One region of the Streptomyces sp. NPDC048600 genome, then DNA from elsewhere that is predicted to be linked to it. Evidence: riboswitches for the same ligand, from Rfam matches in the RefSeq annotation. Region 1 holds a riboswitch; the other holds the start of a gene.

What was found. A riboswitch is a leader RNA that binds a small molecule or an ion and turns the genes downstream of it on or off. The one in region 1 is predicted to bind cyclic di-AMP.
Region 2: it holds a riboswitch for cyclic di-AMP, as region 1 does, so the genes downstream of both, ACZ6SQ_RS25265 (M23 family metallopeptidase) here and ACZ6SQ_RS22940 (transglycosylase family protein) in region 1, are expected to answer to the same signal.

What each region holds. Positions count from the first base shown of each region.
Region 1 covers NZ_JBVJGZ010000017.1:68,076-71,764, reverse strand. The annotation lists gene ACZ6SQ_RS22945 (LysM peptidoglycan-binding domain-containing protein) at 1-595, shown strand, start outside; cyclic di-AMP (ydaO/yuaA leader) riboswitch at 780-958, shown strand; gene ACZ6SQ_RS22940 (transglycosylase family protein) at 962-1,675, shown strand; gene eno (phosphopyruvate hydratase) at 2,436-3,689, shown strand, end outside.
Region 2 covers NZ_JBVJGZ010000020.1:41,546-45,234, forward strand. The annotation lists gene ACZ6SQ_RS25260 (M16 family metallopeptidase) at 1-1,251, shown strand, start outside; cyclic di-AMP (ydaO/yuaA leader) riboswitch at 1,548-1,710, shown strand; gene ACZ6SQ_RS25265 (M23 family metallopeptidase) at 1,724-2,491, shown strand; gene ACZ6SQ_RS25270 (GntR family transcriptional regulator) at 2,797-3,492, shown strand.

The sequences.
Region 1 (3,689 bases):
GGGATTGACCGACACTTCCGATTCGTCGGGTTCGTCGGGTTCGGGCTCGGGCGACGACTCGGACGGTGACTCCGGCTCCTCGGAGACCGGTTCGGGCAATTCGAGCAACTCGACCAAGTCGGACAGTTCCGCCACTTCGGACTCCGACTCCGAGGCCGACGGAACCGGCTCCGCGTCGTCGAGTCCGTCCCGGGAGGCCGACGGCTCCGGGGCGGGTGACTCCGAGGATTCGGACAAGTCCGGCGAGAACGGTGCCTCTTCGGACAGTTCGGCCGGGGACGGTACCGGTCGGCATCGGGGCGCGAGCGCCGAGGAGGGTGCGGGTGCCGACGGCGAGGTGGCCGCCGAGGACGGCCGCAACGGCGACACGGCGGGCCGTCACGCCTCGCGCAGCGGCGCTGCCGCGCGTGACGCCGCCGACGGCGAGTACACCGTCCGGGAGGGCGACAGTCTCTGGGGCATCGCCGACTCCCTTGAGCTCCAGGGCGGATGGTCGGAGCTGTACGCCGGTAACCGCGAGACGATCGGTGTCGATCCGAACCTCATCGTGCCCGGTCAGAAGCTTGCGGTAGGTGTCGAACCGGGCGAAAAGTAGCGGGAGTTCACGTCACGGTTCGATGGCTAATGTCCGTTTTGGTGAAAGTGTGGGATGAGTCTCAGACGCCCTGATCGTCTTTGAAATTCCGCCGATCGCGTGTCTACGGTCGTGACCGCTCGCCAACGTGAGCCCCGGTCGCCGCAACGCCGAATCCTGCCAGCGGCGCCATCCGGGAACAGTCGTCGCGTAAGCGCCGTAGGCAGGAGCGGGGGACCCAAGGTAAGTGCCGGGCCCGGCAGTTGAGGTGACTCGACGCCGGAACCGGCTTGGGGTGAAGCCGCGCACCGAGGAGTGCGCGGCCGGGCAACTCAACCGGCCCGAACCCGACAGCTCACCTCGCAGGCGTCGGTGAGGGGATCCTCCATGCTGTTTTCCGGCAAGGGCAAGCACCGTCGTCCGTCCAAGGCCACTCGCGCCATCGCCATCGCCGGTGTGACCGGCGCCGCGGTCGCCGCCCCGCTGATCGCGGCCGGCGGCGCCTCCGCCGCCACGTCCTCCGAGTGGGACGCCGTCGCCCAGTGCGAGTCCGGTGGCAACTGGTCCATCAACACCGGCAACGGCTACTACGGCGGTCTCCAGTTCTCGGCCTCCACCTGGGCCGCCTACGGCGGCACGCAGTACGCCGCCACCGCCGACCAGGCGAGCAAGTCCCAGCAGATCCAGATCGCCGAGAAGGTCCTCGCGGGCCAGGGCAAGGGTGCCTGGCCGGTCTGCGGCGTCGGCCTGTCGAGCGCCGCGTACGACGGTGGCTCCGCCGCCCCGGCCGCCCCCGCGCAGCCGGAGTCGCAGCCGAGCACCAGCACCGACACCCGCTCGACCGAGCAGCAGAGCGCCTCCCGTTCGCAGGAGCGCCCCGCCGTCAAGAAGTCGGCCGCGAAGAAGACCGTCACCACCCCGACCGGCAAGAAGGTCAAGAAGGGTGACGGCGAGTACAAGGTCGTCAAGGGCGACAGCCTCAGCGCGATCGCCGAGAAGCACAAGGTCAAGGGTGGCTGGCAGAAGCTGTTCAAGCTGAACCAGGACATCGTCGACGACGCGGACTTCATCTACCCGGGTCAGCAGCTGCACCTGAAGTAGTCCGCCGCGCGGCCGCCGCGGCCCGGCCCCCACCGGGCCCCGGCCGCACCCGGCCCCCGGACTGTCCCGGCCCCCACCGGACGGCCCGGACCGCCCCGGACCGCTCTCGATCCCCCAGGGCCGCTCCCATCCCCAGGGCCGCTCAGGCCCCGGGTCCCAGGGCCGCTCAAGCCCCCGGGCCCCCGGGACGTCCTCGGCGTCACGAGGTCACCCCGCCCCCACGGACCCCCGGGTCCGTTGGGTCACCTCCGCCCCGTCTCCCCCCACCGGCCGTCCCGGCCCGCGGGGTCGCCCGTCCCCACAGGCCTCCCGGCCTGACGGTGCCGCCCCCGTCCCCCATATCTCCGCCCCGGCGCGTCTTCCCCCGTACGCGCCGGGGCGGAGTCATGTCCGGACGCCTGTCCCGCCCGCGGCGCGCCCGCCCCGAGCCGCTCGGCGCCACCCGCGACACCTCGCCCGCACAGGCCCACCCCACAGGCCCACCCCGCAGGCCCACCCCGCAGACCCACCCCACCGAGCCGCTCCGCCGCCACCGGCGACGGCCCCCGAGCCACCCCTCGGTCGCCCACCCCCGCCTCCGGCCCCGTTTCCGCCAAGTTCGGAGACGTATCCGGGAAAGCTTTTGTTCCGTTCGGAAACAATTTACTCTCGGTTCCGTCCACGTGATGAGCCATCGGCTGGCCGATCGGCCGGAGCCGGTTAGGCTCGTCTCGCAGAGCCACACCCGCGGCCTGCCCATCGCGTCACATCCATGAAGGAGATGCTCGTGCCGTCCATCGACGTCGTCGTAGCCCGGGAAATCCTGGACTCCCGAGGCAACCCCACGGTCGAGGTCGAGGTCGGCCTCGACGACGGCAGCACGGGTCGTGCCGCCGTTCCGTCCGGTGCCTCCACCGGTGCCTTCGAGGCCATCGAGCTCCGTGACGGCGACCCCAACCGCTACCTCGGCAAGGGTGTCGAGAAGGCCGTCCTCGCCGTGATCGAGCAGATCGGCCCGGAGCTCGTCGGCTACGACGCCACCGAGCAGCGCCTGATCGACCAGGCGATGTTCGACCTGGACGCCACCGACAACAAGGGCTCGCTCGGCGCCAACGCCATCCTCGGCGTCTCCCTCGCCGTCGCCCACGCCGCCTCCGAGGCCAGCGACCTGCCGCTCTTCCGCTACCTGGGCGGCCCGAACGCGCACCTGCTGCCCGTTCCGATGATGAACATCCTGAACGGCGGCTCGCACGCCGACTCCAACGTGGACATCCAGGAGTTCATGATCGCCCCCATCGGCGCGGAGTCCTTCTCCGAGGCCCTGCGCTGGGGCGCCGAGGTCTACCACACCCTCAAGAAGGTGCTGAAGACCAAGGGCCTGTCCACCGGCCTCGGCGACGAGGGCGGCTTCGCCCCGAACCTGGAGTCCAACCGCGCCGCCCTGGACCTCATCCTCGAGGCCATCAAGGAGGCCGGTTACACCCCCGGCGAGCAGATCGCCCTCGCCCTCGACGTGGCCGCGTCCGAGTTCTACAAGGACGGCGTCTACACCTTCGAGGGCAAGGAGCGCTCCGCCGCCGAGATGACCGAGTACTACGCCGAGCTCGTCGAGGCGTACCCGCTCGTCTCCATCGAGGACCCGCTGTTCGAGGACGACTGGGCCGGCTGGAAGATCATCACCGACAAGCTGGGCGACAAGGTCCAGATCGTCGGCGACGACCTCTTCGTCACCAACCCCGAGCGTCTCGCCCGCGGCATCGAGGAGGGCACCGCCAACGCCCTGCTCGTCAAGGTGAACCAGATCGGCTCGCTGACCGAGACCCTGGACGCCGTCGAGATGGCCCAGCGCAACGGCTTCAAGTGCATGATGTCCCACCGCTCCGGCGAGACCGAGGACGTCACCATCGCCGACCTCGCCGTCGCCGTGAACTGCGGTCAGATCAAGACCGGCGCCCCGGCCCGCTCGGACCGCGTCGCCAAGTACAACCAGCTGCTGCGCATCGAGGAGATCCTCGACGACGCCGCGGTGTACGCC
Region 2 (3,689 bases), on a different contig from region 1:
GTCGTCGCCGTCGAGGTGCTCCTGGACGCGCCGCTCGACGCCGAGCCGGCCGCCCAGGAGGGCGTGGCCACGATCATGGCCCGGGCCTTCTCCGAGGGCACCGACAAGCACTCCGCCGAGGACTTCGCGGCCGAGCTGGAGCGCTGCGGCGCCACCCTCGACTCGCACGCCGACCACCCGGGCGTCCGCCTCAGCCTGGAGGTTCCCGTCTCCCGGCTGGCCAAGGCGCTCGGCCTGCTCGCCGACGCGCTGCGGGCGCCCGCCTTCGCCGACAGCGAGATCGAGCGGCTGGTGACCAACCGTCTCGACGAGATCCCGCACGAGCTGGCCAACCCGGCCCGGCGCGCGGCCAAGGAGCTCTCCAAGGAGCTGTTCCCGGCCGACTCGCGCATGTCCCGCCCGCGCCAGGGCTCCGAGGAGACGGTCACCGCGATCGACTCCGCGGCCGTGCGCGCCTTCTACGAGCGGCACGTGCGCCCCGGCACGGCCACGGCGGTCGTGGTGGGCGACCTGGAGGGCGTCGACCTGGACGCGCTGCTCGGCGACACCCTGGGCGCCTGGACGGGCTCCAAGGCCGCGCCCCGGCCGGTCCCGGCGGTGACCGCCGACGACACCGGCCGGGTCGTCGTCGTGGACCGGCCCGGCGCCGTCCAGACGCAGTTGCTCATCGGCCGCGTCGGGTCCGACCGGCACGACCGCGTGTGGCCCGCGCAGGTCCTCGGCACGTACTGCCTGGGCGGTACCCTCACCTCCCGCCTGGACCGCGTCCTGCGCGAGGAGAAGGGCTACACCTACGGCGTGCGGTCGTTCGGCCAGGTGCTGCGCTCCGCGCCCGACGGCTCGGGCGTGTCGATGCTCGCCATCAGCGGTTCCGTCGACACCCCGAACACCGGCCCCGCCCTGGCGGACCTGTGGACGGTGCTGCGTACGCTCGCGGCGGAGGGCCTGACCGACGGCGAGCGGGACGTCGCGGTGCAGAACCTGGTCGGGGTGGCGCCGCTGAAGTACGAGACCGCCGCCGCGGTCGCGGGCACGCTGGCCGACCAGGTCGAGCAGCACCTGCCCGACGACTTCCAGGCGACGCTGTATCAGCAGCTCGCCGCCACCGGCACGGTGGAGGCCACGGCGGCCGTCGTGAACGCCTTCCCCGTGGACCGGCTGGTGACGGTCCTGGTCGGCGACGCGGCGGAGATCAAGGAGCCGGTCGAGGCCCTCGGGATCGGTGAAGTGACTGTCGTGGCGGCCGAGTAGGGACGTGACGGCACGCGCGCGTGGCGAGGAAGTCCGCGTCACGCGCGTGGGGTCCTGCGGTGACGAGCGCGAAGGACCCGAACGCGGACAATCCACGTCACGCGCGCGTGGGGCCCTGGTGACCGGAGTGTCACCAGGGCCCGTTTTTGTCTGTATTGGCAGTGGATTATGGGAGAGAAACCCCTTCTGCCCTGTGGCATGCGCTACAAATCCTCTGATCGGTTTGAGGATTGAAAGACGATCCCCTTAGCGTCATGCGGGCTGTTCGTCAGGCAGTGCGCCGCAGCCGCGGCACCGGACAGTCATCGCCGAGTCCCCCCACGGCGCGAGCCAGGGGAGCCGGGGACCCATCGAAGTCCCTGGGGTGAATCGGACGCCCGCGCGCAGGCGAGGGGGTCCGTAGGAGACCTTCCTGCTCCGAACCCGTCAGCTAACCCGGTAGGCGAGAAGGAAGGAAAGGACCAGCCACTACATGGCGTTCACCCGCGCCACCGGGAAGCACCGTCGTCCCAGCCGGATGCAGCGCGGCACCGTCCGCGCGGCGGGCGTCGCGGCGCTCGCCACCACCGGCGTCATCGGCACCCTGGCCGCTCCGGCCCTCGCCGCCGAGCAGCCCGAGGCCGAGCAGACCGGTCTGCTGCCGGTCATCACCCTCGGCGACTCGGTCGCCGACCAGATCGACGCCCAGGCCGACGCGCAGAAGCTGGCCGCCGAGAAGGCGCTCGCCGAGCAGCTTGCCGAGGCGGCCGCCAAGAAGCGCGCCGAGGAGCGTGCGGAGGCGGCCCGCGAGGCCGAGGAGCGCGCCGCCCGCGAGGCCGAGCGCAAGCGCCTCAACACCTTCGTGTCGCCGATCGCCGACTCCTACGTCTCCACCGGCTACCGCACCGGCGGCGCCGTGTGGTCCTCCGGCAGCCACACCGGTGTCGACTTCCACGCCGCCAGCGGCACGGTCGTCCAGGCCGTCGGCATGGGCACCGTCGTCGAGGCGGGCTGGGGCGGCGCGTACGGCAACCAGGTGGTCGTCCGGATGCACGACGGCACCTACACCCAGTACGGCCACCTGTCCTCCATCGCCGTCGCGGTGGGCCAGTCGGTCGTCCCGGGCCAGCAGCTGGGACTGTCCGGCGCCACCGGCAACGTCACCGGCGCGCATCTGCACTTCGAGGCCCGCACGGGCGAGGAGTACGGCTCGGACATCGATCCGATCTCCTACCTGCGCTCGCACGGCGTGAACATCTGATCCCCGTGTCCGCGCCCACGTGGGCACCGCGCAGCGGGTGACCACGTACGCCGCACCGAAAGCCCCGGCCGTCACGGCCGGGGCTTTCGGCGTTCCCGCCCCGCCCCCGGAGGGCGCCGCCCCTGTAGCCCAGGTGTTCGCCGCCCGTCGCCGGAGCGTTCGATTCGGCCGTCCGGAGGCGGTCGTATGTCCAAAAAATATTCATGGATTCCGGCCTGCCTTCGGAAATTCGGCGTGATTGCAATAGAGTCGCTGAACACACGTCAATCGTCGACGTTTCACGGGGATTAATGCGGAGGTCGGTCATGCGTGTTCCGGCGCACTCGGTGTGCACGGCGATCCGGGACGACATCGTCGCGGGTGTCTACGAACGCGGCGGCCGGCTCACCGAGGAAGTGCTGGCGAAGCGCTACGGCGTCTCGCGCGTCCCCGTCCGGGAGGCCCTGCGCACGCTGGAGGCGGAGGGGTTCGTGGTGACCCGTCGGCACGCGGGCGCCTGTGTCGCCGAACCCACCGAGCAGGAGGCCGCGGACCTGCTGGAGATGCGCATGCTGCTGGAGCCGCTCGGCGCCTCCCGGGCCGCGCAGCGCCGCACCGAGGCCCATCTGAAGGTGCTGCGCGGTCTGGTGCGGCTGGGTCAGGAGCGGGCCAGACGGGGCAGCAGCGACGATCTGAGGTCCCTGGGGGGCTGGTTCCACGAGACGCTCGCCCAGGCCTCCGGCAGCCCCGCGCTGATCTCCGTGCTGACCCTGCTGCGGCACAAGATCGCCTGGATGTACTCCGTGGAGCCGCCGGCCGGGCCCGTGGAGTCCTGGGCCGAGCACGGCGCGATCGTGGACGCGGTGGCGCGCGGCGACAGCGAGCGCGCGCGGGCGGTCACCGCACTGCACGCCGAGCGGGCGAGCGCGGCGCACCGGCTGCGCATTCCCGGCGGGGTGGACCGCGGCGACCGCGTGAGGACTTCGCAACATCCCGTAAACATGTCGGGTCTGCGGCATTAACAAGCGCGCCGTATACAAAGAGGAGATATTCGCGGTGGAGGTGTATTTCCGCTGCCTTTTTCGCGTGCGCCGATAATTCCGGCTGTGCGCTCCAAGGCGTGCCCGGAGAATTCTCTCGCCCGCCGCGGGAATTGCTGACGGTGTCCCGGGAAACGGCAGAAGCCGCGTCGCCCGGACGGGTGACGCGGCTTCTGTAT